DNA from 2 places in the Pseudomonas hamedanensis genome. Region 1 is predicted to be linked to the other one. Evidence: predicted binding sites of a transcription regulator. Region 1 holds the regulator's gene; the other holds the start of a gene.
The links. Region 1 encodes FliA, which starts transcription of late flagellar genes. Its sites were predicted from a motif close to CTAAAGTTTNNNNNNNNNNNGCCGNTAA; they were not measured.
Positions count from the first base shown of each region.

Region 2: the regulator FliA is predicted to act here: its motif matches at 6,409-6,436, upstream of HU739_RS23250 (flagellar protein MotY).

Region 1 covers NZ_CP077091.1:2,276,110-2,292,438, reverse strand. Annotated here, with positions in the region: gene HU739_RS09835 (hypothetical protein) at 1-1,071, shown strand, start outside; gene HU739_RS09830 (DUF6124 family protein) at 1,537-1,896, opposite strand; gene flhA (flagellar biosynthesis protein FlhA) at 2,531-4,660, shown strand; gene flhF (flagellar biosynthesis protein FlhF) at 4,672-6,012, shown strand; gene fleN (flagellar synthesis regulator FleN) at 6,129-6,959, shown strand; gene fliA (RNA polymerase sigma factor FliA) at 6,956-7,696, shown strand; gene HU739_RS09805 (chemotaxis response regulator CheY) at 7,864-8,235, shown strand; gene HU739_RS09800 (protein phosphatase CheZ) at 8,254-9,042, shown strand; gene HU739_RS09795 (chemotaxis protein CheA) at 9,081-11,339, shown strand; gene HU739_RS09790 (protein-glutamate methylesterase/protein-glutamine glutaminase) at 11,389-12,525, shown strand; gene HU739_RS09785 (flagellar motor protein) at 12,525-13,265, shown strand; gene motD (flagellar motor protein MotD) at 13,278-14,168, shown strand; gene HU739_RS09775 (ParA family protein) at 14,212-15,000, shown strand; gene HU739_RS09770 (CheW domain-containing protein) at 15,106-16,065, shown strand; gene HU739_RS09765 (chemotaxis protein CheW) at 16,156-16,329, shown strand, end outside.
Region 2 covers NZ_CP077091.1:5,315,560-5,331,888, reverse strand. Annotated here, with positions in the region: gene HU739_RS23285 (molybdopterin oxidoreductase family protein) at 1-2,106, shown strand; gene grxD (Grx4 family monothiol glutaredoxin) at 2,204-2,545, shown strand; gene bfr (bacterioferritin) at 2,743-3,216, opposite strand; gene HU739_RS23270 (bacterioferritin-associated ferredoxin) at 3,417-3,635, opposite strand; gene HU739_RS23265 (peroxiredoxin) at 3,948-4,550, shown strand; gene rnt (ribonuclease T) at 4,625-5,299, opposite strand; gene pyrC (dihydroorotase) at 5,296-6,342, opposite strand; gene HU739_RS23250 (flagellar protein MotY) at 6,503-7,417, shown strand; gene HU739_RS23245 (argininosuccinate synthase) at 7,547-8,764, shown strand; gene HU739_RS23240 (hypothetical protein) at 8,891-9,607, opposite strand; gene HU739_RS23235 (response regulator transcription factor) at 10,080-10,706, shown strand; gene HU739_RS23230 (PA3496 family putative envelope integrity protein) at 10,796-10,978, opposite strand; gene nth (endonuclease III) at 11,084-11,722, opposite strand; gene HU739_RS23220 (Rnf-Nqr domain containing protein) at 11,719-12,300, opposite strand; gene HU739_RS23215 (RnfABCDGE type electron transport complex subunit G) at 12,297-12,902, opposite strand; gene HU739_RS23210 (RnfABCDGE type electron transport complex subunit D) at 12,899-13,882, opposite strand; gene rsxB (electron transport complex subunit RsxB) at 13,869-14,876, opposite strand; gene HU739_RS23200 (electron transport complex protein RnfA) at 14,873-15,442, opposite strand; gene metG (methionine--tRNA ligase) at 15,573-16,329, opposite strand, start outside.

The sequences.
Region 1 (16,329 bases):
GCCACCCGGGCCGTTCGCGAGTCGATTCACACCGAGATCCTGCGAGTCGGCGAACCACGCCTGGAACTGCCCGAACCGGTCGTGGCCGGGGTGGTCGACGGCGTCCTGCCCGCCGACACTGCCGGCACCACCTCGACCGTGCAGCACATCGAAACGGTCGCCGGGGATGAAGTGTTCATGTTCTGGATCGGTTCGATCACTGGTGAGTACACCGACTCGATCAAGCTGAACGAGTTCACCGCCGGCAAGGAAGTCCCGTTCAACATCGAAGCCAAGTTGATCAAGGACAATGAAGGCGGAACGGTGATCGCCCGGTACGAAATCAAGCGCACGGCGGGCGGGACGAGTTATGCCGAGCCGCTGGAGTTCAGTGTTGGGATGGCGCTGGACCTGACCTCAGTGAAGGACTCCAAAGACGTCGAGATTCCCAACGCAGGTTCCACCACCTACTACAGCGTGACACTGACCGGTACAGCGGAAAAAGGCCAGAGGGTGCAAGTGTTGGATGGTGACACGCCGAAAGGCGAGCCGACTGTAGACACGGCGACAGGGATCTGGGTATTGCCGGTATACGCCCTCAGTCCAGGACATCACAGTTTTACCGCCAAGGCGCTGTATGGCGCGGGACACACCTCTCAACCACCTCGGACCATTACGGTCGTTGACTACACCTCTTTTGATGGTGGGGATTGGAATGGGTGGCGGCCGGTTAGAACTCAGCTAGTAAATGAAGGGGGTAACTATTTTGTTCGCCTGATTCCGAACAAGGACTCATGGTTTGACGGGATAATTAAAGATTACAGCTACTTAGTAAACGGAAGTAGATACAAAATCAGTTTCAAATTCCGATCAAGCCACGCGGGACACAATATCCTTATATATGCTGGGAGTAAATTTGAGCCTATAGAAATAAGGCAGCCGACAATCGGATGGGAAAGTCACTCTGTGTCGGTTACCTGCAGTGCCTGGGGAGCTAATCCACCGTATCACTTTAGATTTGCCTTTACTCCCGGTGTTGTGGAAGGCGCCTCATATGATTTGGATGATATAAAAATTGAACGCTTGGAATAGTATATAAATATTTATTATTGCTTGATTCTATTGACTTTAAAAAACTGCATCTATTTTTAATGCTTTTATACAAAACTGTTAGGCCTGAGCGGAAACCAGGGACAGGAAAACCAGGGACAGACCAATCGTGGTCTGTCGTTTCATGCTCCGGAAGGCGCACCAGGGTCTTATCGTTAAAACCAAGAAAAAGGGACACCCGTAGCCGGTCACGTCGTCAAGCAACGCTGACTTTATTGAGAAAAAGGTGAGAAAAAGGGGACGGATTTATTTATCCATGCAGGAGTGAGGCTGCTCGCGATAGCGGTCTGTTTGGTTCGAGCGCATCGACTGAGAAATTCTCATCGCGAGCAGGCTCACTCACAGTGAAATGCACTCCAAACGCAGGCCTGAAATGCGAACCAAGGTGGTAGCGAGCTTGCTCGCGAAGAGGCCGGCATGGACACCGAATAATTCAGCCAGCCTGCATCACCCCGGCAACTCCAGATTATCCAGCACCCGGTTCACCGCCAGCTCGCTGAGCATGATCAATTGCGCAATCCCCATCAGTGTCCGGCGTTGCGATGGCTTGACCAGTCCGGCGAATTCCTGGGCGATGGTTTTGGCGCAGGCGAGGGTTTCGCAGGCGTTGGCCAGCAGGTCTTCGTTTTTGGTATCGGCGGTGACGGCATACATTGCGCGGTTGCTACGAGGCGGCGGGGTGGACCCGTGCGGGCAGAGGTAGTGGTCGAGGGCGCGGTCGGCGGCTTGGTGGAGTTTTCTTGAATCGAGGGATTCGTAGGGGGAGGTGGGGTCGGTTTCGGGCGGGTTGGGTGTGGGTTTGATCATGGTGAAGCTCCTTGAGAAATGGAGCCGTCAGCCTTCGCTGCTAAACGAAGAGGGTGGCGGCTTTACGCGGGTTAGCAGACCAGGCTCAAGGATCCCGGCGCACCGAAGTGCCCCACGCAAGCCGCCATAAAGAGAGGCGGAGCCAGCGTGCCTTGAAAATTTGCCGAGCTGCTAAACCCGATCACTGAACAATCAGCGACCGACTCACAATAGAACCCGACCCCAAGGCGCACAAGCCGGCGGATTCTGGCTTGGCTGTAGGTAATGGCGCAAGGATTTGTAGCCTTGAGACCGTGTCAGCAGGTGTCTTTTAAACAGCTTCGTTTAAATCAAAAAATTGCGTCGGACCTGATGGCCTCTTCGCGAGCAGGCTCGCTCCCACAAGGGGCTGCGTTCCAAATGTGAGGGTGAAATGCAAACCAAATGTAGGAGTGAGCCTGCTCGCGATAGCGGAGTGTCAGTTGACGAATTTGTTGGATGACACACCGCTATCGCGAGCAGGCTCACTCCTACAGGGGCGTGTTCATCCACCCGCTATTTCATTCCTCGGCAAAAGTTGGAAGGCTTCTTGCAATAGCCGCCCTGCGCCCGTTCGGGGCGTCAAAAGTTTGCTTTAAAGGAACGGGGAAAACCGGTGGATCGCTCTCAGTTAATCAACACTGCTCGCACAAACGTTGCCGACCTCAGCCGGGGCAATCTGGGCGTGCCGTTGCTGCTGTTGGTCATGTTGGCGATGATGATGTTGCCGATTCCGCCGTTCCTGCTGGACGTGTTTTTCACGTTTAACATTGCCCTGTCCATCGTCGTTCTGCTGGTCTGCGTGTACGCGCTGCGGCCGCTGGATTTCGCCGTGTTCCCGACGATTCTGCTGGTGGCAACGCTGATGCGTCTGGCGCTGAACGTAGCGTCTACGCGCGTGGTAATGCTCCACGGTCAGGACGGCCACGCCGCCGCCGGTAAGGTGATTCAGGCCTTCGGTGAGGTGGTGATCGGCGGTAACTACGTGGTCGGTATCGTGGTGTTCGCGATTCTGATGATCATCAACTTCGTCGTGGTGACCAAGGGCGCCGGGCGGATTTCCGAGGTGAGCGCGCGTTTCACCCTCGATGCGATGCCCGGCAAACAAATGGCGATCGACGCCGACCTCAACGCCGGTCTGATTGATCAGAACCAGGCCAAGTCTCGCCGTCAGGAAGTCGCCCAAGAGGCTGAGTTCTACGGTTCGATGGACGGTGCCAGCAAGTTCGTCCGTGGTGACGCCATCGCCGGTCTGTTGATTCTGTTCATCAACCTTATCGGCGGCATGGCCGTTGGTATCTTCCAGCATGGCATGACCTTCGGCGATGCCGGCCGGGTTTACGCTTTGTTGACCATCGGTGACGGTTTAGTGGCGCAATTGCCATCACTGTTGTTATCAACAGCGGCAGCGATCATGGTGACCCGTGCTTCCGGCTCGGAAGACATGGGTAAACAGATCAACCGCCAAATGTTCGCCTCGCCCAAAGCGCTGGCGGTGGCGGCTGGTTTGATGGCGGTGATGGGCCTTGTGCCGGGCATGCCACACTTTTCCTTCCTGAGCATGGCTGCGCTGGCCGCCGGTGGTGCGTACCTGTTCTGGAAAAAGCAGAACGTCGCCAAGGTCGTTGCGCTGGAAGAGGTCAAGCGTCAGCAGGAGCTGCTGCCATCGCCGGCCCGCGCCATGGAAACCAAAGAGCTGGGCTGGGATGACGTGACGCCGATCGACATGATCGGCCTGGAAGTCGGCTATCGCCTGATCCCGCTGGTCGATCGCAACCAGGGCGGGCAATTGCTCGCGCGGATCAAGGGCGTGCGCAAGAAGCTCTCGCAGGATCTGGGCTTCCTGATGCCGACCGTGCACATCCGCGACAACCTCGACCTGGCGCCAAGCGCCTATCGCCTGACGCTGATGGGTGTGATCCTGGCCGAAGCCGAAATTTATCCAGACCGAGAATTGGCGATCAACCCGGGGCAGGTCTACGGCACGCTCAACGGCATCAACGCCAAAGATCCGGCTTTCGGACTGGAGGCGGTGTGGATCGAAATCAGCCAGCGCGCCCAGGCGCAATCGCTCGGCTACACCGTGGTCGACGCCAGCACCGTGGTCGCCACGCACTTGAACCAGATTCTGTACAAGCACTCCAGTGAGCTGATCGGCCACGAAGAAGTGCAGCAACTCATGCAGTTGCTGGCCAAAAGCTCGCCGAAACTGGCTGAAGAGCTGGTGCCGGGCGTGGTCTCTCTGTCGCAGTTGCTCAAAGTGCTGCAAGCGCTGCTCGCTGAGCACGTGCCGGTGCGCGACATTCGCAGCATCGCCGAAGCCATCGCCAACAACGCCGCCAAGAGTCAAGATACCGCCGCGTTGGTGGCCGCTGTACGGGTTGGCGTATCCCGCGCCATCGTCCAAAGCATTGTAGGCACTGAGTCCGAGCTGCCTGTGATCACATTGGAACCAAGGTTGGAACAGATATTGCTCAATAGTCTGCAGAAGGCAGGACAAGGCTCGGAAGAGGGCGTTCTGCTGGAGCCAAGCATGGCCGAGAAGCTGCAACGTTCGCTCATCGAAGCGGCGCAGCGTCAGGAAATGCAAGGGCAGCCGGTGATCCTGTTGGTCGCCGGCCCGATACGCGCGATGCTCTCGCGTTTTGGCCGCCTCGCCGTCCCCGGACTGCATGTGCTGGCCTACCAGGAAATACCGGACAACAAGCAAGTGACCATCGTTGCGACAGTAGGGCCCAACGGCTGAGGTAGTGGTTTATGCAAGTTAAGCGTTTTTTCGCCGCCGATATGCGTCAGGCCATGAAGCTGGTTCGTGATGAGCTGGGCGCTGATGCCGCCATCATTGGCAACCGCCGCATTGCCGGCGGCGTCGAGCTGACGGCGGCGCTGGATTACAAACTCTCGGCACTGACGCCGCGGGTGCCGAACATGGAACTCGAAGACGAGTTGCGCAAGACCCAGTCGCGCATCGTCACCGCCCAGGCCGAATTGAGCATGCGCGGCGAAGCCGACGGCAACACCAATCGTCAGTTGTTCGCCGGGCTGCCTTTGACGGCGGGCCTGCCGCTGACCGCTGCCGAGCCGTTGAGCGAGCCGACCTACGCCGCACCGGCGCGTCCTGCTCCGGCGCCTGCGCAAGCCTCCGCCGGGGTTGATCCTCGTGCGCTGGATTCGATGCGTTTCGAATTGAACAGCCTGCGCGAGTTGATGGAAGTGCAGCTCGGCACGCTGGCCTGGAATCAGCTGCAAGGCAGCCGTCCGGCCCAGGCCAATCTGTATCGCCGCTTGCAACGCATCGGTCTGTCCGGTCCGTTGTCCCGCGACTTGCTGGCAATGATCACCGATATCGAAGAACCGCGTCAGGCCTGGCGCATGCTGCTGGCGCACCTGGCACGGATGATTGCCGTGCCGGAAGTCGAGCCGCTGGAAGAGGGCGGGGTGATTGCGATGGTCGGCCCTGCCGGCATGGGCAAGACCACCACGCTGGCCAAACTCGCCGCACGCTACGTGCTCAAGTACGGCGCGCAGAACGTCGCGCTGGTGAGCATGGACAGCTTCCGTATCGGTGCGCAGGAACAACTGAAAACCCTCGGCCGCATTCTCAATGTACCGGTGACCCACGTCGATCCGGGTCAGTCGCTGGTTCAGGCTTTGGATCCATTGCTGCGCAAACGCGTGGTTTTGATCGATACTGCAGGTCTGCAAGCCAGTGATCCGGCGTTGCGCATGCAGCTTGAGAGCCTGGCCGGGCGTGGTATTCGCTCAAAAAATTATCTGGTATTGGCAACCACCAGCCAGAAACAGGTTCTAACGGCCGCTTATCACAGCTACAAGCGTTGCGGGCTGGCCGGCTGCATTCTGACTAAACTGGATGAAACGGCCAGTCTTGGTGAAGTGTTGAGCCTGGCGATCAGTCATGAATTGCCGGTCGCGTACCTGACCGATGGCCCACGGATTCCGGATGATCTGCATCTGCCGCGCCGTCATCAATTGGTCAGCCGTGCCGTCAGCGTGCAAATGCAGGAAGAACCCAGCGAAGAAGCCATGGCTGACATGTTCGCTGATATCTATCACAGCCCGACCAAGCAGGTTGGCTGAGGTAATCATGAACAGTTTTTGTACCTACATCGATGGTCTGCCACGCATTGTTCCGATCGGGAACGCGCAGCCAGTAATGTGGCCTCCGTCTATGCAAGACAAGGTAAAGAAATAACATGGGCAGCATGCATCCCGTACAGGTGATCGCGGTGACCGGCGGCAAAGGTGGCGTCGGCAAGACTAACGTGTCAGTGAACTTGTCGCTGGCGCTGGCAGAGCTTGGCCGTCGGGTCATGCTGCTGGACGCCGACCTGGGCCTGGCGAACGTCGACGTCCTGCTGGGGCTGACACCCAAGCGCACGCTGGCCGATGTGATCGAAGGCCGTTGCGAACTGCGCGACGTGCTGTTGCAGGGCCCGGGCGGGATCCGCATCGTGCCGGCCGCTTCCGGCACCCAGAGCATGGTGCACCTGAGCCCGGCGCAACATGCCGGCCTGATTCAGGCGTTCAGCGACATTGGCGACAATCTCGACGTGCTGGTGATCGACACCGCAGCCGGTATCGGTGACTCGGTCGTCAGTTTCGTCCGCGCCGCCCAGGAAGTGTTGCTGGTGGTCTGCGACGAGCCGACCTCGATCACCGACGCCTACGCACTGATCAAATTACTCAACCGCGATTACGGCATGAACCGCTTCCGCGTCCTGGCCAACATGGCGCAGAGCCCGCAGGAAGGGCGCAACCTGTTCGCCAAGTTGACCAAGGTCACGGACCGCTTCCTTGACGTCGCCCTACAATACGTCGGCGCCGTACCTTATGACGAAAGCGTGCGCAAGGCCGTGCAGAAGCAGCGTGCGGTCTATGAAGCGTTTCCGCGTTCCAAGTGCGCCCTGGCTTTCAAGGCGATTGCGCAGAAAGTCGACACCTGGCCGTTGCCGGCCAACCCGCGAGGCCACCTCGAATTTTTCGTCGAGCGCCTCGTGCAGCAAACCGCAGGGCCCGTGTTATGACCGCCAGTGGCATGAATCTGTACAAGAAGTCGGCGCGTGACGCGCAGTACGAGTTGATCGAGCGTTACGCGCCACTGGTCAAACGCATCGCCTACCACTTGCTGGCGCGATTGCCGGCCAGTGTTCAGGTGGAAGACCTGATCCAGGCCGGGATGATCGGCCTGCTTGAAGTCTCGACCAAATACGACGCCAGCAAGGGCGCCAGTTTCGAAACGTACGCGGGCATTCGAATCCGCGGCGCGATGCTCGACGAAGTGCGCAAAGGGGACTGGGCGCCACGCTCGGTTCACCGCAATACCCGTATGGTCAGCGACGCGATTCGCTCAATTGAAGCTAAAACCGGCCGTGATGCTAAAGATCACGAGGTTGCGGCCGAACTCCAATTGAGTCTCGACGATTATTACGGGATTTTGAATGACACCTTGGGCAGCCGCCTGTTCAGTTTCGACGACCTCTTGCAGGACGGCGAACACGAAGGGCTGCATGAGGATGGCGCCAGTGCTCATATGGAGCCGTCACGCGATCTGGAAGATGAACGCTTCCAGGCGGCGCTGGCGGACGCGATTGCCAATTTGCCGGAGCGTGAGCGACTGGTGTTGGCGCTGTACTACGACGAAGAGCTGAACCTCAAGGAGATCGGTGAAGTCCTTGGCGTCAGTGAATCGCGGGTCAGCCAGTTACACAGCCAGTGCGCGGCCCGTTTGCGGGGGCGTTTAGGGGAGTGGCGAGCGCGCTGAAGGCAGTGTGGGGACACTGCGAAACGAGGCTGGTGCGGTGATGAGCGGCGCCGGTCTCGATCCGTTGTGTTCCAGACAAACTTCGAGTGCTACGCCGATTGATTGAAGTGGCGCGTCCAGGTGCTGGGCGCGTTTAAGACTGCTTGGAGGTCGAATTGAACAAAGACATGAAAATCCTCATCGTTGATGACTTCTCAACGATGCGGCGGATCATCAAGAACCTGCTGCGCGATCTTGGGTTCACCAACACCGTCGAGGCCGACGATGGCACCACCGCCATTCCGGTGCTCAACAGCGGCAGCATCGACTTTCTGGTAACGGACTGGAACATGCCGGGCATGACCGGTATCGACCTGCTGCGTCACGTGCGTGCCGATGAAAAACTCAAGCATCTCCCCGTGTTGATGGTGACTGCTGAAGCCAAGCGCGAGCAGATCATCGAGGCCGCTCAGGCCGGCGTGAACGGTTACGTGGTCAAACCTTTCACGGCTCAGGCGCTGAAAGACAAAATCGAGAAGATTTTCGAACGCATCGGCTGATGAATGCGCGGGGGAGCTATGGAGCATAACGAATCTTCACAGGGCGATTTTGAATCGACCCTGAAAAAACACGCGGTCGAACTGGTCGAAAGCCTTGAAAAAGGCAGGTTCGGCGACGCGGTGCAACTGATCCATGAGCTCAATCAGACCCGTGACCGCGGCCTGTATCAGGAAGTGGGCAAGCTCACACGTGAACTGCACAGTGCGATCGTCAATTTCCAGATTGATCCGCACATGCCGCAGGCCGAGGAAGTGTCGCAAATCACCGACGCCACCGAACGCCTGGGCTACGTGGTCAAACTGACGGAGGCCGCGGCCAACCGCACCATGGATCTGGTGGAAAGCGCCACGCCGGTGGTCAACAGTCTGGCGGATGAAGCGCAGACGTTGAGTGCCGATTGGGGGCGCTTCATGCGTCGCGAGGTCGGGGCTGAAGAGTTCCGCGAACTGGCGCGCCGGGTCGACGGTTTTCTGTCACGCAGCAGCACGGACAACCGTGCGGTGTCGAGCAATCTCAACGACATCCTGCTGGCCCAGGATTACCAGGACCTCACCGGTCAGGTGATCAAGCGCGTGACCCAACTGGTCACCGAAGTCGAAAGCAATCTGCTCAAACTCGTGCTCATGGCCAGTCAGGTTGACCGCTTTGCGGGCATCGAACATGACCGCGCCGCAATGCTCGCCGAAAAAGATCCACAAAAACATCTCTCGCAGGGTGAAGGTCCGCAGATTCATGCCGATAAACGAGAAGACGTTGTGTCCGGTCAGGACGATGTGGACGATTTGCTATCCAGTCTTGGATTTTGATGTTTTAGGTTTTTAGACCTGTTAGGAGCACCCCATTAATGAGCTTCGGCGCCGATGAAGAGATCCTTCAGGATTTCCTGGTTGAGGCCGGCGAGATTCTTGAGCAACTGTCCGAACAACTGGTCGAGCTGGAAAGCCGTCCGGATGATGCAGATCTGCTCAATGCAATTTTTCGCGGTTTCCACACTGTAAAAGGGGGCGCCGGCTTCCTTCAGCTCAATGAGCTGGTGGAGTGCTGTCACATCGCCGAAAACGTGTTCGACATCCTGCGCAAGGGTGAGCGTCGCGTTGATGCAGAACTGATGGACGTTGTACTCGAAGCACTGGACGCGGTGAACAGCATGTTCAGCGAAGTCCGTGAGCGCGCACCGATTACTGCCGCAACGCCAGAATTGTTGGCCGCGCTGGCACGTCTGGCCGAGCCGCAAACGGCCGATGAAGCCCCGGCTTCGCCGGTGGCCGAGATGATCGAAGAACTGGTCGTCGAAGGCGACTCGGGCGACATCACCGACAACGAATTCGAACAACTGCTGGACTCGCTAAATGCCGTCAAGGCCCAGGCCGAGGCACCGGCGGCTGTTGTTGCGCCGGTTGCTGCGCAAGCGGCCAGCGATGAGATCACCGATGCCGAGTTCGAATCGCTGCTTGATCAACTGCACGGCAAAGGCCAGTTCGCCGTCGATGCGGTGGCCCCGGCGGCGGCTCCGGCAGCACCTGCCAAGGGCGACAGCTCGGACATCACCGATGACGAATTCGAAGCACTGCTCGATCAGTTGCACGGCAAGGGCAACTTCGCCGTCGACGCGCTGGAATCGGCGATTGCCTCGGCGCCTGCGCCTGCCGCACCGAAAGCCGCGGCTGCCGGCAGCGATCTGATCAGCGATCACGAATTCGAATCGCTGCTCGACGAATTACACGGCAAAGGCAAGTTTGACGCCGCGGCTGCGACTGCCGGCTCCGCGTCGACCGTCGCCGCGCCGGCTGCCAAAGCACCGGCTGCTGCCGCTGCTGTGCCAAAACCTGCCGCCAAGCCTGAGCCGAAGGCCGAAGCGCCGAAGCCGGCCGCTGCTGCCCCGGCTCCGGCCCGTGCTCCTGCGACACCGCCGCCGGAAAAACCGGCCAGCGAAGCCGAAACCACCGTGCGCGTCGATACCGCGCGTCTCGACGAAATCATGAACATGGTCGGCGAGCTGGTACTGGTGCGTAACCGTCTGGTGCGCCTGGGCCTCAACAGCGGCGACGAAGCCATGTCCAAAGCCGTGTCGAACCTCGACGTGGTCACCGCTGACCTGCAGACCGCCGTGATGAAGACGCGGATGCAGCCAATCAAGAAGGTCTTTGGGCGCTTCCCGCGTCTGGTTCGCGACCTCGCGCGTCAGCTGAAAAAAGAGATCAACCTGGAGCTGGTCGGTGAAGAAACCGACCTCGACAAAAACCTTGTCGAGGCCCTGGCCGACCCGCTGGTCCACTTGGTGCGCAACGCCGTCGACCACGGCATCGAGTCGCCGGAAGAACGCGAAGCGTCGGGCAAGGCCCGTGGCGGTCGTGTGGTGCTGGCGGCCGAGCAGGAAGGCGACCATATTCTGCTGTCGATCTCCGACGACGGCAAAGGCATGGACCCGAACGTGCTGCGTTCAATCGCGGTAAAACGCGGCGTGATGGACAAGGACGCGGCCGATCGCCTGAGCGATACCGAGTGCTACAACCTGATTTTCGCCCCGGGTTTCTCCACCAAGACCGAGATCTCCGACGTGTCCGGCCGTGGTGTCGGCATGGACGTGGTGAAGACCAAGATTTCCCAGCTCAACGGTTCGATCAACATCTACTCGACCAAGGGCCAGGGCTCGAAGATCGTCATCAAGGTGCCGCTGACCCTGGCGATCATGCCGACGCTGATGGTCATGCTCGGCAATCAGGCGTTCGCGTTCCCGCTGGTCAACGTCAACGAAATCTTCCACCTCGACCTGTCGACCACCAACGTTGTCGACGGTCAGGAAGTGGTGATTGTGCGCGACAAGGCGCTGCCATTGTTCTACCTCAAGCGCTGGCTGGTCAGCTCCGCCGCTCACGAAGAGCAGCGTGAAGGCCATGTGGTGATCCTTTCGGTGGGCACTCAGCGGATCGGCTTCGTCGTCGATCAACTGGTCGGCCAGGAAGAAGTGGTCATCAAGCCATTGGGCAAGATGCTCCAGGGGACTCCGGGCATGTCCGGCGCCACCATTACCGGTGACGGCCGCATTGCGTTGATTCTCGATGTTCCAAGCATGCTCAAGCGTTACGCCACAAAGCGTATTTGAATCCGGGGCCGTGCGGCGATAACGCCGCGCCGCACCTAATGGAGTGTTTATGGCAGTCAAAGTCCTGGTGGTGGACGATTCGGGTTTTTTCCGCCGCCGCGTCTCGGAAATTCTTTCAGCGGATCCGAGCATCCAGGTGGTCGGCACCGCAACCAACGGTAAAGAGGCGATCGATCAGGCCCTGGCGCTCAAGCCGGACGTGATCACCATGGACTACGAGATGCCGATGATGGACGGCATCACGGCGGTGCGGCACATCATGCAGCGCTGCCCGACCCCGGTGTTGATGTTCTCCTCGCTGACCCACGAAGGCGCCCGAGTCACCCTCGATGCGCTGGACGCCGGCGCGGTGGATTTCCTGCCGAAGAATTTCGAAGACATCTCGCGCAACCCCGAGAAGGTCAAGCAATTGCTGTGCGAGAAAGTCCACAGCATCTCACGCAGCAACCGTCGTTTCAGTGCCTACAGCGCCCCGGCACCTGCCGCCGCGCCAGCACCGACGTCCGCGCCGACAGCACCGAGCTACAGCAGCCACAGCAACCCTGTTCCGGCACGTTCGGCACCGGCGCCAGCTCCGGCGCGTGCCTCGGCTGCCAGCGCTTCGTCGTCAGCACCAAAACGCAAAGCCTACAAACTGGTTGCCATCGGTACATCAACCGGCGGCCCGGTCGCGCTGCAACGCGTACTGACGCAATTGCCGGCCAACTTCCCGGCGCCGATCGTGCTGATCCAGCACATGCCGGCGGCGTTCACCAAGGCTTTCGCCGAGCGCCTCGACAAGCTCTGCCGCATCAGCGTCAAGGAAGCCGAGGACGGCGACATTCTGCGTCCGGGCCTGGCGCTGCTGGCGCCGGGTGGCAAGCAGATGATGATCGACGGCCGTGGCGCGGTGAAAATCCTGCCGGGTGACGAGCGTCTGAATTACAAGCCATGCGTGGACATCACTTTCGGTTCGGCGGCGAAATCCTACGGCGACAAGGTTCTGGCGGTGGTGCTGACCGGTATGGGCGCCGACGGCCGCGAAGGCGCGCGTCTGCTCAAGCAGGGCGGCAGCGCGGTGTGGGCGCAGGATGAAGCCAGTTGCGTGATCTACGGCATGCCGATGGCCATCGTTAAAGCCGATCTCGCCGACGCGGTGTACAGCCTCGACGATATCGGCAAGCACATTGTCGAGGCGTGTCTCTGATGGATGTTCTAAGCCTCATCGGCATCATCATGGCGTTCGTCGCCATCATCGGCGGCAACTACCTGGAAGGCGGTCACCTCGGCGCGCTGGCCAACGGCCCGGCGGCGCTGATCGTGATCGGCGGCACCGTCGGCGCCGCGCTGCTGCAATCGCCAATGAGCGCGTTCAAGCGCGCCATGCAGATTCTCGCCTGGATCTTCTTCCCGCCGCGTGTGGACCTGGCCGGCGGCATCGACCGCGTGGTCAATTGGAGTCTGACGGCGCGCAAGGAAGGTTTGCTCGGTCTGGAAGGGGTGGCCGATGCCGAGCCCGACAGCTACTCGCGCAAGGGCCTGCAATTGCTGGTTGATGGCGCCGAGCCGGAAGCGATCCGCAGCATTCTCGAAGTGGATTTCTACACCCAGGAAGCCCGCGACATCGAAGCGGCCAAAGTCTTCGAAAGCATGGGCGGCTACGCGCCGACCATCGGCATCATCGGTGCGGTGATGGGCCTGATTCACGTGATGGGCAACCTCGCCGATCCGTCGCAATTGGGCAGCGGCATTGCCGTGGCCTTCGTCGCGACCATTTACGGCGTGGCCAGTGCCAACCTGATCCTGTTGCCGGTGGCGGCCAAGCTCAAGTCCATCGCGTTGCGGCAGTCGCGTTATCGCGAAATGTTGCTGGAAGGAATTCTGTCGATCGCCGAAGGTGAAAACCCTCGTTCCATTGAGTTGAAGCTGCAAGGCTTCATGGACTAAGGGAATAACCTCATGGCTCGTCGTCGTCACCAGGAAGAACACGTCAATCACGAGCGCTGGCTCGTGTCCTACGCGGATTTCATCACCTTGCTGTTCGCGTTCTTCGTGGTGATGTACTCGATTTCGTCGATCAACGAAGGCAAGTACAAAGTCATTTCCGAAGCGCTGATCGGCGTGTTTACCGACTCCGATCGCGCGCTCAAGCCGATCCCGATTGGCGAAGAACGGCCGAAAACCGTGACCCCGGCCAAGCCGTTGGTCAAGGATGCCGAGCAAGTCGACGCCGGGATCGCCGGCGCCAGCGATCCGCTGAAAAGCATCGCTGACGACATCAGTGCTGCATTCGGCGACTTGATCAGCTCCAACCAGATGACCGTGCGTGGCAACGAGTTGTGGGTCGAGATCGAACTCAACTCCAGCCTGTTGTTCGGCAGCGGCGACGCCATGCCGAGCGACATCGCCTTCAGCATCATCGACAAGGTCGCGGCGATTTTGAAACCGTTCGACAACCCGATCCACGTCGAAGGCTTCACGGACGATCAGCCGATCCGCACCGCGCAGTACCCGACCAACTGGGAGCTATCCTCGGCGCGTTCGGCAAGCATCGTGCGCATGCTGGCGATGCAGGGCGTCAATCCTGGTCGACTGGCGTCGGTGGGCTACGGCGAATTCCAGCCAGTGGCGAATAACGCCACGGTTGAAGGCCGGGCGAAGAACCGTCGCGTGGTGCTGGTGGTGTCGCGTAATCTCGACGTGCGCCGCAGCCTCACTGGCACCGGAACCGCCAATGCGCAACCGGACGCCGCGTTGAAGCGTGCTGGCACACAAACTGCACCGACCCCGGTCAAGACGCCGGGACGCGAGAGTGCCGTCAATTCTCCGTCACCCGCATTAACACGCTGAGCCATGTCTCGGTCGAGCATATCGGCCGGGAGGAAAGAACCGAATGAGAGTCTGGGCAGTCGCCAATCAAAAGGGTGGGGTCGGTAAAACCACCTCTTCCATCGCTTTAGCCGGGTTGCTGGCGGAGGCGGGCAAGCGCGTGGTTGTGGTCGATCTCGACCCGCACGGCTCGATGACCAGCTATTTCGGCTACGACCCCGACAGCCTGGAACACAGCAACTACGACCTGTTTCTGCACAAGGGCAGCGTGCCGCAAGGCCTGCCGGGGCAGTTGCTGTTGTCGACCAGCGACGAACGCATTTCCCTGCTGCCATCGAGCACTGCACTGGCCACCCTTGAGCGGCAGTCGCCGGGGCAGAGCGGCCTGGGTCTGGTGATCGCCAAGAGTCTGGCGCAGCTGTGGCAGGACTTCGATTACGCGATCATCGACAGCCCGCCGTTGCTCGGCGTGCTGATGGTCAACGCCCTGGCCGCGAGCCAGCAACTGGTGATCCCGGTGCAGACCGAACACCTGGCCGTCAAAGGCCTGGAACGCATGGTCAACACCCTGGCGATGATCAACCGCTCGCGCAAACAGGCCTTGCCATTCAGTATCGTGCCGACCCTGTTCGATCGCCGCACCCAGGCCTCGATGGGCACCTTGCGGGTGTTGCGCGATAAATTCCCTGACGACATCTGGCACGGCTACATCCCGGTCGACACCCGTCTGCGCGACGCCAGCCGTGCCGGTGTCACGCCTTCGCAATTCGACGGCAAGAGCCGTGGCGTGCTGGCCTATCGCGCGCTGCTCAAGCACCTGCTCGCGCAGCAGCTTGTCCCGCAGGTGGCTTGAGATGATGTCGATCCGATCGCCTATCTGCCCGTTGCACAAACCCTGTGGGAGCGAGCCTGCTCGCGAAGCGGACAACGCGGTTCCCCTGTCTGGCGCCATTGACCGATGAACCGCCCAGTCAAACTCACTTCACGCCCGCAACAGGCCTTGCAGTCTTATCTGGAAGACCTGCTGCAGGACGTGCCTGAAGCGCTGCCGTTGGCGGTCGAGTCGCCGCCGCAAGTCGTGCAGGAGGCGCAGCCCGTAATCGCCGAAAGCACCGAGGCCATGGACGAGTTCCAGGCCGCCGTGCTGGAAGAGCAGGCCCGTGACGCGCAGAAAACCGTCAGTCCGGCTGCCGCGCCCCTCCCGATGGCTGTGACCAAGGCCCCGGTTGCACTGATTGATGAGCCGCGCGCGCCGCTGTCGACTCTGGCACCGCTGCTGCAAACGCAATTGTTGAACGTGCCGGAACCAGAGCCAGAACCAGAACCAGAACCAGAACCGCAAGTAGCGGAACCCCAGGTTCTGGTCCCGCCGCTGGTCGAAGTGCACTTGCCACCGAACAACCCGCCGCCACCGGTGGAAACCGATGGCCGTCCGGCCTGGGCTGCCGAAGCTTTCGAATGCCTGCTGTTCGACGTCGCCGGGCTGACCCTGGCCGTGCCGCTGGTGTGCCTGGGTTCGATCTATTCGCTGGCCGGCCACGAGCTGACGCCGTTGTTCGGTCAGCCAGAGTGGTTCCTCGGGATTCTGCCGAGCCAGGCCGGCAACCTGAAGGTTCTGGACACGGCGCGCTGGGTCATGCCCGATCGTTACCGCGATGACTTCCGTCAGGGCCTGCAATACGTGATTTCGGTACAAGGTTACGAGTGGGGTCTGGCGGTGCATCAGGTCAGCCGCTCGTTGCGTCTGGATCCGAATGAAATCAAATGGAGAAGTCATCGGGGGCAGCGGCCATGGCTCGCCGGCACCGTGATTGAGCACATGTGTGCATTGCTTGATGTCGCCGCACTGGCCGAGTTGATCGCCAGCGGCGGGGCAAAGCACCTGGGCGGCAACAAGCCGCTACATAAACCGACATAGCAGCCGACATAACAATCAGGCGATGGCATTTTTAAGTGCCACCACACAGAACACACACCGCTCAGAGCGGTTTTTTCGAGGGGTCAGGGTATGAGTAGTCAGGCGTCGAATGCAAAAGGTTCTGAAGATCCGATCCTGCAATGGGTGACCTTCAAACTGGATAACGAAACCTACGGCATCAACGTGATGCGCGTGCAGGAAGTGCTGCGCTACACCGAGATCGCGCCGGTGCCGGGTGCGCCGAGCTACGTGCTGGGCATCATC
Region 2 (16,329 bases), 3.0 Mb from region 1:
ATGACCAAGACTCTTCATCACCGTGCGTGTCACCTGTGCGAAGCCATTTGCGGGCTGACCATCGAAACCACAGAAACCGATGGCAACGTCGCGATCACCTCGATCAAGGGCGATGCCCTCGACACCTTCAGCCGTGGCCACATCTGCCCAAAGGCCGTGGCCCTGCAAGACATCCAGAATGATCCGGACCGCCTGCGCCAGCCCATGCGCCGGGTCGGAAGCGAGTGGTTGCCGATCGAATGGGACGAAGCGTTTGCGCTGGTGGCAGAGAAACTGGCGGCGATTCAAGAGCGTCATGGACAAAACGCGGTGGCGGTCTATCAGGGCAACCCGAGTGTGCACAACTATGGGCTGATGACCCACAGCAACTATTTCCTTGGCCTGTTGAAGACGCGCAATCGTTACTCGGCGACTTCGGTCGATCAATTGCCGCACCACTTAAGCAGCTATTTGATGTACGGCCATGGCCTGTTGCTGCCGATTCCGGACATCGACCACACCGATTTCATGCTGATCCTCGGCGGCAATCCTCTGGCTTCCAACGGCAGCATCATGACCGTGCCGGACGTAGAGAAACGTCTCAAGGCGATTCAGGCGCGCGGCGGCAAAGTGGTAGTGGTCGATCCGCGCCGTAGTGAAACTGCAGCGATGGCTGATCAGCACGTGTTTGTTCGCCCCGGTGGCGATGCAGCGCTGTTGTTCGGGATGCTCAACACGCTGTTCAGCGAAGGGCTGGCCCGCGACAGTCACTTGCCGGTCGATGGGCTGGACGATGTGCGCAGCGCCGTGGCGTCATTCACCGCCGAGGCCATGAGCCCGCTGTGCGCGGTGCCTGCCGGGCAGATCCGCCAACTGGCCCGGGATTTCGCTGCCGCGCCGACGGCCGTCTGCTACGGACGCATGGGCGTCTCGACCCAAGCCTTCGGCACCCTGTGCCATTGGGTCGTGCAGTTGATCAACCTGGTCACCGGCAACCTCGACCGTGTTGGCGGCGCCCTCTGCACCGAGCCAGCGGTGGATCTGGTGGCCTCGACCTCGGGCGGGCATTTCAACAAGTGGCAAAGCCGTGTATCGGGGCGGCCAGAGTACGGCGGCGAGTTGCCGGTGTCGGCGCTGGCCGAAGAAATGCTCACCGCCGGCGACGGGCAGATTCGTGCGCTGGTCACTGTAGCCGGCAATCCGGTGCTGTCGACGCCCAACGGTCGGCAACTGGAGCAGGCGCTGGATGGCCTCGACTTCATGGTCAGCATCGATCTGTACATCAACGAAACCACGCGTTATGCCGATCTGATCCTGCCGTCGACCTCGGCGCTGGAGAACGATCACTACGACACCACGTTCAATCTGTTCGCGGTGCGCAATGTCACGCGTTTCAATCGTGCGATCCTTGTCAAACCCGAAGGCGCGCTTCACGACTGGGAAATCTTCGTCGGGCTGGCCAAGGCGTTTGCCGAGCGGACCGGCAAGGAACTGAAGCCAACAACGCCGCCGGCGAAGATGATCGACATGGGTTTGCGCATGGGCCGCTACGGCGATGCGTCCGAACAGAAACTGTCGTTGGCGACGCTGTTCGATCATCCGCACGGCATCGACCTTGGCGCACTGAAACCGAATCTGGCCACACGCCTGAAAACGCCGAATCAGCGTGTTCAGGCTGCACCGCCGGAAATCCTCGCCGACCTCGCACGCTTTGCAGCATTGCAGGCGCCGGCAGCCGATGAGCTGTTGATGATCGGTCGCCGCCATGTGCGCAGCAACAATTCCTGGATGCACAACTTTCACCGGTTGGTGAAGGGCAAGCCGCGTCATCAGTTGCTGATGCACCCCGATGATCTGGCCAGCCGGGGGCTTGCCGATGGGCAGCGCGTTCGGGTGAGCTCGCGGGTCGGGCAGATTGAAGTGGAGGTGCTCGCCAGTCTCGACATGATGAAAGGCGTGGTCAGCTTGCCGCACGGTTGGGGCCATGCACGGCCAGGCGTGCAGATGGCGATCGCCAGCAGTCAGCCGGGGTCGAGTGCCAATGACCTGACCGATGAATGCCAGCTCGACGAACTGTCGGGCAACGCTGCATTGAACGGCGTGCCGGTGACGGTGGCGGCGGCTTGAGGATGTCTGTCGGGGAGACCGAGCAGGGCGCTCGGGATTCCGTTACAATGCGCCACCGTGCCGACCCATGAGTCGGAAAGTTCAGCCGAGGTGCTCCATGGATATCATCGAAACGATTAAAGAGCAGATTGCCAACAACACCATTCTGCTTTACATGAAAGGCTCGCCGAATGCCCCGCAATGCGGCTTCTCCGCGAAAGCTGCACAGGCTGTGATGGCCTGTGGCGAAAAGTTCGCTTACGTGGACATCCTGCAGAACCCGGAAATCCGCGCCAACCTGCCAAAGTACGCCAACTGGCCGACTTTCCCGCAACTGTGGGTCGGCGGTGAACTGATCGGCGGCAGCGACATCATGACCGAGATGGCTGCTGACGGTTCGCTGCAAAGCACCATCAAGGCAGCTGTCGAAGCGGCTGCGACGAACAAGTCCGAAGCCTGATTCGCCTCCCTGTAGGAGTGAGCCTGCTCGCGATAGCGGTGTGTCAGTCAATATTCAATAACTGACAGAACGCTATCGCGAGCAGGCTCACTCCTACAGGGATTGTGGTGTTGCTTGAATTGCACCAGCCAATAAAAAGCCCCGCTCCTCGAAAGAGGGCGGGGCTTTTTAGTGTCTCGGATCTGGCAAATGTCAGATCACTCTTCGCCCATCTGCGACTGAAGGTAGTTTTCCAGGCCAATCTTGTCGATCAGGCCCAGTTGGGTTTCCAGCCAGTCGATGTGTTCTTCCTCGGACTCGAGAATGTCCTCAAGCAGTTCACGGCTACCGAAGTCGCCGACGGATTCGCAATGTGCGATCGCCACTTTCAGATCAGCGTGGCCGGTCTTCTCGATACGCAGGTCGCACTCGAGCATTTCGCGGGTGTGCTCGCCGATATGCAGCTTGCCCAGATCCTGCACGTTCGGCAGGCCTTCGAGGAAAAGGATGCGCTTGATGAGCTTGTCCGCGTGCTTCATCTCGTCGATGGATTCTTTGTACTCATGCTTGCCGAGCTTGTTCAGGCCCCAATCTTCATACATGCGCGCATGCAGAAAGTATTGATTGATCGCGACCAGCTCATTGGCAAGGATCTTGTTGAGATGCTGGATGACTGTAATGTCGCCTTTCATGATCGGAGTCCTGCCCTGTAATAACCGTATATAGAGCAGAGTTTGAGCTTCGTGTTTATAAGTGTCAAACCTAAGTTATTGAATAATAAATGAAAATTAATCGGAATAAGAATGTTTGTGTTCCGCGTCTAGCGTCTAAGCAATTGATTTTCAGGCATAAAAAAACCGGACATAAGTCCGGTTCTTGGAAAATGGGGGATTTACGCGGCAGTAAATTCTACCGGGTAGGGGATCGCGGCCTGGGCGGTTTGCAGCTTGGTCAGGGTTTCGCGCACCACTTCCTTGGCAAGGCAGGCGCATTTGCCACACTGGCTGGCGACGCCGGTGGCCTGGCGAACTTCTTTGTAGCTGCAGCAACCTTCATAGATCGCTTCGCGGATCTGTCCGTCGGTGACGCCAGTGCAGAGGCAAACATACATAAGTAAGAACCGTCGCTGGTTGTGACTCAATTGCGATGGATCTTAATGTTAACGAGAATGATTGTCAAAGTGCTTTCTGAATGCTTCCCACGCTAAATGGCCTGAGGCTGACGAACGGTAATGGTTCGCCGTTTGTCTTGCGCATAAATGCCGGGTGATGAGCCAGACCGGGAAAAACCGTTGAGGACAGCGCAAATACGCAGTGTATGATGTTGGTCCCTTGCGAAGAGGGTTCGTGTCACAGGGCTGTCGCCTGAGGGTGACAGGCTGGCCCGGACCCTGAACTTCAAGTCTTTACACCAGGAGATATCAATGAGCGTACTCGTAGGCAAACAAGCCCCTGACTTCACCGTCCCGGCCGTACTCGGCAATGGCGAGATCGTTGACAGCTTCACCCTGTCGTCGGCCATCAAAGGCAAATACGGCCTGGTGTTCTTCTACCCGCTGGACTTCACCTTCGTCTGCCCGTCCGAGCTGATCGCTCTGGACAACCGCATGGAAGACTTCAAGGCACGCAACGTTGAAGTGATCGCCGTGTCGATCGACTCGCACTTCACCCACAACGCGTGGCGCAACACCCCTGTGAACAATGGCGGCATCGGCCAGGTGAAATACACCATGGCTGCCGACATGAAGCACGACATCGCCAAGGCGTACGACGTTGAATCCGAAGGCGGCGTAGCGTTCCGTGGCGCCTTCCTGATCGACGACAAAGGCGTGGTTCGCTCGCAGATCATCAACGACCTGCCACTGGGCCGTAACATGGAAGAGCTGATCCGTCTGGTCGACGCGCTGCAATTCCACGAAGAGCACGGCGAAGTCTGCCCTGCCAACTGGAAAAAAGGCGACAAAGGCATGGACGCTTCGCCAGAAGGCGTTGCCAAGTACCTGACCGAGAACGCTGCCGGCCTGTAAGGCGCAACGTCGAGGCACAAAAAAACCGGCTCAGTGAGCCGGTTTTTTTACGCGCGGGATTTGTCCGACCTCGTTCAGTCGTCGAAATCTTCCCAGCCGCCCATCTGCTTCCAGCGGTTGACGATGCCGCAGAACAGCTCAGCGGTTTTCTCGGTGTCGTAACGCGCCGAGTGCGCCTCACGACCGTCAAAATCGATGCCGGCGGCCTGACAGGCTTTCGCCAGCACGGTTTGCCCATAGGCCAGACCGGCGAGCGTCGCGGTATCGAAACTGGAAAACGGGTGGAACGGGTTGCGCTTCATGTCCAGCCGCGCAACCGCCGCGTTAAGGAAGCCCAGGTCGAAACTGCTGTTGTGCCCGACCAGAATCGCACGCTTGCAGCCGTTGGCCTTCAACGCCTTGCGAATGCCGCGGAAAATATCGGTCAGCGCGGTTTCTTCACTGACGGCCATGCGCAGCGGGTGATCGAGCTTGATGCCGGTAAATTCCAGAGCCGCCGCTTCAACGTTGGCGCCTTCGAATGGCTCGACACGGAAGAAATAGGTGTGGTCTGGATAAACGAAACCCTTTTCATCCATGGCGACGGTGGTTGCGGCAATTTCCAGCAAGGCATCGGTGGCCGCGTTGAAACCACCGGTTTCTACGTCGACGACCACCGGCAGGTAACCACGGAAACGTGCTGCCATGGGATGACGCGGGCCGCCGCCACTCTGACCGTCCAGTTCGTCGTCGAAATGGTCTTCACTCACGCGTGTTCCTCCAGCAGGCGCCAGCGCAGTTTTTCACCGGCGCGCAGCGGGATAACGGTCAGCTCGCCAAACGGCAGGCTGGTCGGGGCGGTCCATTCGTCACGAACCAGGGTGATGCGATCGGTGTTCGCCGGCAGGCCGTAAAAGCGCGGGCCGTTGAGACTGGCGAAGGCTTCGAGCTTGTCCAGCGCATTACGCTGTTCGAACGCTTCGGCATACAACTCGATGGCAGCATAGGCGGTGTAGCAGCCGGCGCAGCCGCAAGCGGCTTCCTTGGCGTGCTGCGCGTGCGGTGCCGAGTCGGTGCCGAGGAAAAACTTTGCGCTGCCGCTGGTGGCGGCGTCGAGCAGGGCTTCCTGGTGCGTATTGCGCTTGAGAATCGGCAGGCAGTAGAAGTGCGGCCGAATTCCGCCTACCAGCATGTGGTTGCGGTTGTAGAGCAGATGATGTGCGGTGATGGTCGCGCCGACATTGGCCGATGCCTCGTTGACGAACTGCACGGCGTCGCCAGTGGTGATGTGTTCGAACACCACTTTCAGCGTCGGGAAGCGCTCGACGACACGGCGCATGTGCTCATCGATAAAGATTTTTTCGCGGTCGAAGACGTCGACATCGCCGCGCGTGACTTCGCCGTGGATCAACAGCGGCATGCCGACTTCGGCCATGGCCTCGAGCACCGCAAAGATCTTGTCGATGCTGGTGACACCGGAATCGGAGTTGGTGGTCGCACCGGCCGGGTACAGCTTGGCGGCGTGCACGAAACCGCTGGCCTTGGCTTCACGAATTTCTTCGGGCTGGGTGCGGTCGGTGAGGTACAGCACCATCAGCGGCTCAAAGCGACTGCCGGCCGGGCGGGCAGCGAGAATGCGCTGACGGTAGCCGTCGGCTTCAGCGGCGTTGCGCACCGGCGGTACCAGGTTGGGCATGATGATGGCGCGACCGAAGGTGCGCGCAACATCGGCAACGGTATTGGTCAACACGGCACCATCGCGAAGATGAATGTGCCAGTCGTCGGGACGCAGCAGGGTCAGGCGGTCGGACATGAGGGGATTCCAGGCGGGTCAAACTGAGGCGAATGCTACCGGAAAAGACTCTTGCAGGCACTCGCTATCAAGTTTTGCCGCCAGCGTCCGATATCCCGAAGGTATGCCGTAAACATTGTGTGAATCGGTGTTTGTGTTTCACAAGCCAATGGAGCCTCCCGTGCGCCAGCGTTATTTAGCCCTGCTCAGTGTGTTTGCCAGCCTTCCCGCGATGGCGCTGACGTACCAGACTCGTCTGGAGAGCATTGAGTGGACGGTCGCCGGCGACAAGTTCGAATGCCGTCTGACCCAGCCGATCACTGATTTCGGCTCGGGCGAATTCGTGCGCAAGGCCGGCGAGCAGGCGATCTTTCGTCTCAACGCTTACAACGCCATGCTCGGCGGCGGGTCGGCAACGCTGCTGGCTGCCGCTGCACCGTGGCAGCCGGGGCGCGGCGACATCAATCTGGGCAGCGTCAGGCTGGGCAGTGGCAACGTACTGTTCAACAGCTCGCAATCGCAGGCCGGCGGCTTGATCAGTGGATTGCTGGATGGTCGCAGTCCGGTAGTGCGCCGCGCGTCTGGCGATGGCCGTGTTTCGGAAGTACGTCTGCTTCCGGTCAAATTCAGCAAAGCGTTCAACGATTACCAGACCTGTGTGGCGAAGTTGCTGCCGCAGAATTTTGATCAGATCAAGCAATCGCAGATCGGTTTTCCCGGCGAAGGCGTTGACCTGGACCCGGCCGCCAAGGCCAAGCTGCAAGTCATGCTCGACTATATGAAGGCCGACCCGACGGTCAATCACATCGAACTCGACGGCCATTCCGACAACAGCGGCAATCGGTTGACCAATCGTGAGTTGTCGCGCCGCCGGGCGCTGGCGGTGGTCGATTTCTTCAAGGCCAACGGCATCCAGGAATCACAGATCACCGTGCGCTTCCATGGCGAGCAATACCCCATTGTGCCGAACACCAATAAGGCCAATCGCGCGAAGAACCGTCGGGTCAATGTCAAACTGGCGCGCGTGGCACCGACAACGGCCCCGGTTCCTGCACCGCAAGCGAGCACGCCGGCCAGCACCGCAGCGACTTCCTGACTCGCCAGTCATCGTCGCGCTCTCGAAACATTCTGTCGCTTTGTCGTCTTAAGCTGTCGCGCCTCTGTAAATTATCGCGTTTGAGCGGTAGACTCCCCGGCTTTCCGTAGAACCCCGTGGAGTGATGGCATGGCGGACGTAAACAAGGTCGTTCTGGCGTATTCCGGCGGCCTGGACACTTCGGTGATCCTCAAGTGGCTGCAGGATACTTATAACTGTGAAGTGGTGACCTTCACCGCTGATCTCGGTCAAGGCGAAGAGGTCGAGCCGGCCCGCGCCAAGGCCCAGGCCATGGGCGTCAAAGAAATCTACATCGACGACCTGCGCGAAGAATTCGTGCGTGATTTCGTGTTCCCGATGTTCCGCGCCAACACCGTTTACGAAGGTGAGTACCTGCTGGGTACGTCCATCGCACGTCCGCTGATCGCCAAGCGCCTGATCGAAATCGCCAACGAAACCGGCGCCGACGCCATTTCCCATGGCGCCACCGGCAAGGGCAACGACCAGGTGCGTTTCGAACTGGGTGCCTACGCACTCAAGCCAGGCGTGAAAGTCATTGCGCCGTGGCGCGAGTGGGACCTGCTGTCGCGCGAGAAGCTGATGGACTACGCCGAGAAGCACGCGATCCCGATCGAACGCCACGGCAAGAAAAAATCCCCATACTCGATGGATGCCAACCTGCTGCACATCTCCTATGAAGGCGGCGTGCTGGAAGACACCTGGACCGAGCACGAAGAAGACATGTGGCGCTGGACCGTCTCCCCGGAGAAAGCTCCCGACACCCCGCAATACCTGGAACTGACCTACCGCAACGGCGACATCGTGGCGCTGGACGGCGTCGAAATGACCCCGGCCACCGTACTGGCGACGCTGAACAAGATCGGTGGCGAGCATGGCATCGGCCGTCTGGACATTGTCGAAAACCGTTACGTCGGCATGAAGTCCCGTGGCTGCTACGAAACCCCGGGCGGCACGATCATGCTGCGCGCTCACCGCGCCATCGAGTCGATCACTCTGGACCGCGAAGTCGCTCACCTCAAGGATGAGCTGATGCCGAAGTACGCCAGTCTGATCTACACCGGTTACTGGTGGAGCCCGGAGCGTCTGATGCTGCAACAGATGATTGACGCTTCGCAGGTCAACGTGAACGGCGTGGTGCGCCTGAAGCTGTATAAAGGCAACGTCATCGTGACCGGCCGCAAGTCCGACGATTCGCTGTTCGATGCCAATATCGCAACCTTCGAAGAAGACGGCGGTGCTTACAATCAGGCTGACGCAGCGGGCTTCATCAAGCTCAATGCGCTGCGCATGCGCATTGCTGCCAACAAGGGCCGCAAGCTGTTCTGAGTGACTCAGACTGACGCGCAATGAAAAAACGGCCGTGTCGCAAGACGAGGCCGTTTTTTTTACAAAATTTTTGATCGGGCCGCCATGGTGCAGGTTCTTTCAGCGATCGAGCGAGCGGGTAACGCTTCATTCCCGCCCCAGCAATGTCAGTGTTTGCGACGGCAAGTTATAAATAATGCAGAGGGGTGAGCCTTTCTTCGTGTGCTTGATGTGCCGCATTGCCTGCCGCATCCGCGAAACATCCGACGCCTGACTGGACAGAAACACGATGGCATGGGCAGTTTTTTTGTCGGTGTGTCGAATTTTATCCAGCAGGATGTCGACTTCTCTCGAAACATCAACCTCTCGCGCATCAATGATATGCAGATGGCTGACGGCGGCGGGCAGCCGGATATCGTGATGTAAGACCGGACTGCTGCCGGGAGCGAGGTTTGTCGGTGGATCAAGCGAGTTATGCGTTTCGTATGCTTCCTTGCATTGAGTGTTATCGGTTTTCGCGGGCACGATGCGGCTGGTTACTTTGAATGTACAGTGCCGGGCGGTCGGGAGGCCGATTGTAGATCCTTTGTTGTCGCGTTCATTGTTATCGATGGCCTTCAAGAAATTTTTGTCGTTGCAAAAGTCAGAAGGTGAATAGAGCGAGCGGTGGTTGAAGTTTAGAGTGATGAAGAACAGGAACAGCAAGTAAAAAGGGAAACTGATCAGAAACCAGACATAGATTGCACGGTCATGATGATCGAGGAACGGCAGGGATACCGCTGCTGATGTTTCCGATATGACCGCGAAGATGGCAATGACGGTCATGGGGTTGGTTATTTTGTTTTTAATTTTTAATGTGGTCATGTTTTGTTCTTGCTCTCGTAAAGTATGTATGTGCTGTCAATTTATTGCAGTTTGGTGTTCTTCCTGGGTATTTCTATTTATAGCAAAAGAACATATTTAAGTATCGGGCTGTTGTTTCAGGTTTTTTTAAAGTTTCGGCTGAACCAGTGTTCATGGGAAAGCGGGGGGCGGAGTTTCAGGGTGGCCGGTGGCGGTTGCGCCGCAGGCCAGCGGATTCGATAAGCCATGGCACCCGTGCAAGAGGTTTCAAAATCGCGTGCGGAAGTTGTTACGAATTGCAAGCGGATGTATTCCTTCGGTGTGAAGCGGGTACTGTCCGATAAACAAAGCGAATTTTTGTGGGAATTATCCTCAATCGGTGTAGGGAATGTCTCGCGATGTAAGTGCGTGTCAGACTTGGCATGCCATAGGTCAAGTGACTGGGATATTGTGCGTGTTCTAAAAAATCGAACCGCGAAAACTGGACCTGCCCATGAATAAAGTGCTGATCGTGGATGACCACCCCGTCATTCGGCTTGCAGTGCGTATGCTGATGGAACGGCATGGCTACGAAGTCATTGCAGAAACTGACAATGGTGTCGATGCCTTGCAGATTGCTCGCGAACAAATGCCGGATATTGTCATTCTGGATATAGGAATACCGAAACTTGATGGCTTGGAAGTTATTGCGCGTCTGACGTCCACCGCCATGCCTATTAAAGTCCTGGTTCTGACCTCGCAGGCGCCGGGACATTTTTCGATGCGCTGCATGCAATCAGGCGCGGCGGGATATGTCTGTAAACAGCAGGATCTGACTGAACTGCTTAGCGCCATCAAGGCGGTTCTCTCTGGCTACAGTTATTTTCCCAATCAGGCGCTGCATACCGTGCGTACCAGCTTGGGCAATGCCAGTGAAGCCGACATGGTCGATCGTCTTTCCGGACGGGAGATGATGGTGTTGCAACAGTTGGCGCGGGGTAAAACCAACAAGGAAATCGCCGACGGCATGTTTTTGAGTAACAAGACGGTGAGTACGTATAAAACCCGCTTGTTATTGAAGCTCAACGCCCGCTCGCTGGTTGATCTGATCGAACTTGCACAACGCAACGGACTTGTTTGAGTACGCGCATAGCTGACAGGGTCATGGGCCGATCGCATTCAGCTAGTCGTAGAAAGTAAAAAGCCTCCGGGTCGGGAGGCTTTTAAAACTCAGAGGTCAAAATCGTAATCGGCCAATTGCCGTTGCAATCGGCGCTCCTCCAGCAGGTTATCGATGGTGCGACGTTTGCTCAGGTTGGTTTTCGCCACCTCGACCGCTACAGGTTCCACGTCGTCCGCGTCCGCGACGACAAAATCTTCGTCTACATCCAATTGTTCTTTGTCGGTACTCATCGGCTAACTCCCGGCTAAGACTGCCTTTGGCGCCCCTTATATCGACAATACTGCGGCGGGTAAAAAAGATTTTTTCAATCGATGGGTGCAAAAACCTGATAACGCTCAATCGTCCGAGGTTTTGGCTTTGTATTCGCACAGATCCTCGATGCGGCAGCTGCCACACCGCGGTTTGCGCGCCAGGCAGACGTAACGACCGTGCAGGATCAGCCAGTGGTGGGAATCAAGCAGGAATTCTTTGGGTACAAACTTCATCAGTTTCTTTTCCACCTCGACCACATTCTTGCCCGGTGCAATGCCGGTGCGATTGCTGACGCGGAAAATGTGCGTGTCGACCGCCATGGTCAACTGGCGAAACGCGGTGTTGAGCACCACATTGGCGGTCTTGCGTCCTACGCCGGGCAGGGCTTCAAGTTCTTCGCGGGTCTGCGGGACTTCACTGTTGTGGCGCTCAACCAGCAAACGGCAGGTTTCAATGACGTTTTTTGCTTTGCTGTTATACAGGCCAATGGTCTTGATGTACTCGGACAAGCCTTCGACACCCAAGGCGTAGATCGCCGCGGGGGTATTGGCCACCGGGAACAGTTTTGCAGTGGCCTTGTTGACGCCCACGTCGGTTGATTGCGCCGAAAGAATCACCGCGATCAACAGTTCGAAAGGCGATGAGTAGGCCAGTTCGGTCTTCGGTTCGGGATTGTCTTCGTGCAGGCGGCGAAAGATCTCAAGACGTTTTGCGGCATTCATAGATGATGCTTTTCCTTGGTAACAGAGTGCGGGCGAGTCATCGCCTGACGGGCCGCCAACAACAGCCCCAACACTATAAAGGCGCCGGGAACCAGCGTGAACAGATGCAGCCCCTCGCTGAATACAACCAGGCCATGCCAGTGTTCAAACAAGCCCTGACCCAGACTGCCGCGTCCGATGACTTCACGCAGCCCGGCAAGCAGCAGCATCAGGCTGGCGAACAGACCGCAGCGTCTGCAGCGCACGGCCAGCGGATAGCGAAAGAAACCGCTGTGTTCCAGCACCACGCATTGCCAGGCGATCAACCCCGCATAGAGGGCCGAGGTCTGATACCAGGGCAGAAACCAGCGCTGCGCAATGATCTCGGCACAGCTGGTGATTGTGGCCGCGAGTACCACGCTTGCCAGCACTGCGCTTGCCTGCGTCAGGCGCGACCGCAAAGCCGACATGCACACGCCATAGCTGATGAGCACTGTAAAAAATAACAGGGTGGTCCCGAACGCCGCGCCCAGAGAGCCGGTAGCGCCGAGCAACGGCACCAGCATCAAGGCGCTTGCCGAGGTTGCCGCTGCGTTCATGTGCCGTTCTCCAGCAACGCCGACCGATGCGCGTCGAAGTAACGCAGCGCATCACGGATGGCCTCAAGGGTAGCGCGGGAAGTGATGGTCGCCCCGGCCATCTGATCAAACTGTCCCTGATCTTTTTTCAGCGCCCAGTCTGCGTCCGGGGGGGCAGTGAGCGATTTGCCGGTAAACATCTGTAGCCAGGCATTCGGCCTGTCACCGACAGGACCACCGAGGGCCGGTGTTTCGGTGTGTTTGAGCGTCTTTACGCCCATCAGCCTGCCGGTGGAATCGATAGCGATCAGCAATTCAAGCGGGCCCGCGTAGCCTTGGGTCTGACTGCGTAACAGCACCGCAACCGGCAGCCCAGCCTTGGTCGCACGATAGCCGGCTGTCAATTTGCTGTGGAGCAAGGCCGTGTCGACCAGTGTCAGTGGTTGTTCCAGCGGTTGATTGTCGTAGCGCTCGGCGGGCAGCACATCGAGCAGCTTGCGGCTGTCGATCAGACGCTGTTCGGCGGCAATCTGCGGCGCGCTGCTGCGCTGTAACAGATACGTCACGCTCATTCCGGCGATAGCCAGTAAACCCACCGTCAGGACATTTTTCGTACGGCTCATGGGGCAACCTGCGTTTGCCGCTTGGCGGCAAACCGCTCCAGCGTCGGAACACACAAATTCATCAGCAGCACTGCAAACGCGACACCGTCAGGGTAGCCGCCCCATGTACGGATCAAGTAGGTCAGCAGGCCGACGCCGATGCCGAACAGCAGGCGGGCAAGGGCACTTTTGGCACCGGACACCGGTTCGGTAATGATGAAAAAGGCGCCGAGCATGGTGGCGCCGCTCAGCAGATGGAACAGCGGTGAGCCATTTGAATCCGACCCGGAGCCGTTCCAGCAAAACAGGCTGATCAGCGTCAGGCTGGCAAGCATGCCCAGCGGCGCGTGCCAGCCGAACACTCGGCGCTGGAGCAAAAACAGACCACCGGCAAGAAACGCCAGATTCACCCACTCCACCCCGCGCCCGGCGAAATGACCGAACGCGGGATGTCCGGCGAACAGCTCGTCCATGGTCAGGCTTTTGTTGATGCGCAAAGCGTCCAGCACGGTGGCCTGCACCCACGCGTCCGGCGCTTGCGACGAAGCGAACACCTGTTGCAGGGCGCTGAACAGATCCATGCCCTGGGCAGGCCACTGGGTCATCGGCTGCGGGAACAGCACGATCGCCAGAGCGAAACCGAGCATCGCCGGGTTGAACGGGTTCTTCCCGAGGCCGCCGTACAGGTGTTTGCCGAACAACAAGCCGGCAGCCATCGCCGTCACGGTCAGCCACCAAGGGCAATAGGGCGGCAACGCGGCGGCCAGCAATGTTGCGCTGACCAACGCGCTGCCATCGCTCAGCGTGGCCCGCATGGCCTGACCGCGCAGCTTTATCACCGCTGCCTCGACGAACAAACCGGTGGTGATGCAAAGGGCCAGGTTAATCAATACCCCCCAGCCATACACCCAGAACAAGACCAACAATCCCGGAACGACGGCGAGCAGCACTCGTTTCATCGCCTGCGGCAGGCGATCATCCGTGGACTCAAGGGGCAGCATGGTCTTGCACCAGACGTTCGGCGTCGCGTAGCGCTTGTTCCAGCGTGGCGATCTGTTCCGGTGGCGCTTCTGCTGCCTGGGCTTTTTTAAGTTCGGCGCGGCGCATGGCCAGTTGAATCTTCGCTCGCTTCAGCTCCGCGTCTGCCGCCGGGGCCGGGGTTGCTGCCGGAGCCGGCACAGCCGCGCGTTCGAGTGCAACCAGTGCCTGTTCGGCTGCTTCGAACTGTTGTTGCAGCACGATCAGTTGCGACTGTTGTTCGAATGTCGGCGGGTGGCCGAACGCTTTCAGCGACTTGTGCAGTTGCGCACGGCTCATCGCCACGTCGATTTTGGCTTTTTTCAACGCGGCGTCTGCGTTTGCGGTTTTTTGCGCTCGCACCCGCTCCAGTGCCGCCTGCACGGGATCCGCCGTCGAGACTTGCGGCTGGACTGCGCGTCTGGCCCGGGCTTCGCGCTCAGCCTGCTTTTGCTGTTCCTCGCGTTGCAGGCGCGCGTTGCGCCGCTCGAAGCGCTGGCGGGCATGATCGCGTTTGGCATTGCGTGCGCGTTGCTCGTCGAGGCTGAAGGCCAGGCCCCCGGTGACCGGCAATGCTGTGGGTGGCAAAGGGCGCATTTCGATGCAATCGACGGGGCAGGGCGCTACACACAAGTCGCAGCCGGTGCACTCATCAATCAATACGGTGTGCATCAGTTTTGCTGCGCCGACGATGGCGTCGATCGGGCAAGCCTGAATGCACTTGGTGCAGCCGATGCATTCAGCTTCGCGGATATACGCCACTTGCGGTGGCGCCGCGCCGCGGCTGACGTCCAGTTCCAGCACCGGCACTTTCAACAACTCGGCCAGGGCCGCGATGGTTTCGTCACCCCCCGGAGGGCACTTGTTGATCGGCTCGCCGTCGGCGATGCCTTGCGCGTACGGTTTGCATCCCGGGTGGCCGCATTTACCGCACTGGGTCTGCGGCAAAAGGGCGTCGATGCGCTGAATCAGACTCATGTTTTGATCAGTCCACTGAATCCGAGAAAAATCACTGCGATCAGTCCGGCCCCGATCAGATCGATCGGCAGGCCGCGAAAGGGCAGGGGGATATCGTTGTCGGCGCTGCGTTCGCGTAAATCGTTGAACAGGCCAAGCACCAGCCAGAAGCCGAGTCCGGCACCGAGGCTCAGTGCTGTCGCGTGCAGCAGGCCTTTATCGATTTGGGCATTGATCAGTGCCAGCCCAAGCACACCGGCATTGCCCAGCAACAGCGGCCATAGCCCATCGAATGGCAGGTTTGGCAGCCAACGCGCCAGCCGCTTCACCAGCGGCGCAATCAGTAACACGCTTAACGGCAGGAACACGAACAGGCGCAAGGCTTGCAGTTGCAGTGGCACGAGCAGCCAATGCCAGACCGCGTAACCGATGACACCGACAATCACCATCAGACACAGCGTCGCCAGCCCCAACGCATGCACCTGGCGACGACTGCTCGCCAACAGCGGGTCGACGCCCAGCGGCCAGTGCAACACCAGGTTGTTGAGCAGCGCAGCACTGATAAGCGTAAGCACAAGTTCGGTCATGGTTCTGCCGGCAAACGGGCGGGTGTCTCGTAAGGTTAGGCATTATCCGGGCGCCAGGGTGGCCCGGCCAGATATGAAAAATCCCACCGGCATGCGGGGCACGCCGGTGGGATCGATTTACCGCAAGGTCTTACTTGATGCGTTGACCTGGCTTGGCGCCGCTGTCCGGGCTCAGCAGGTAGATTTCTTCACCGCCAGGGCCTGCCGCCATCACCATGCCTTCGGAAATGCCGAACTTCATTTTTCGTGGCTTGAGGTTGGCGATCATCATGGTCAGGCGACCGTCGAGTTTCGACGGATCCGGATAAGCGCTCTTGATCCCGGAGAATACGTTGCGTTGTTCGTCGCCGATATCGAGGGTCAGACGCAGCAGCTTGTCGGCGCCCTCAACGTGTTCGGCCTTGACGATCAGCGCCACGCGCAGGTCGATGGCGGCGAATGCGTCGAAGTCGATCTCCGGCGACAGCGGATCCTTGGCCAGCTCGCCGTTGCCCGCAGGTGCGGCGGCGCCGGTGTCAGTCTGGCTGGCGGTCAGGTCTTCTTTCGAGGCGTCGGTCATGGCTTGTACTTTTACCGGGTCGATGCGGGTCATCAACGGTTTGAATTCGTTGAGCTGATGGTTGGCCAGCAAGGTGGTGTGGTCGTTCCAGGTCAGCGGTGCGACGTTGAGGAACGCCTCGGCATCGGCGGCCAGCAGCGGCAGTACCGGTTTGAGGAAAATCACCAACTGGCGGAACAGGTTGATGCCGGTGGCGCAGATCGCCTGGACTTCATCCTGTTTGCCTTCCTGCTTGTTCAGCGACCACGGTGCCTTGTCGGCGATCCACGCATTGGCGCGGTCGGCCAGGGCCATGGTTTCGCGCATGGCACGGGCGAAATCGCGGGCT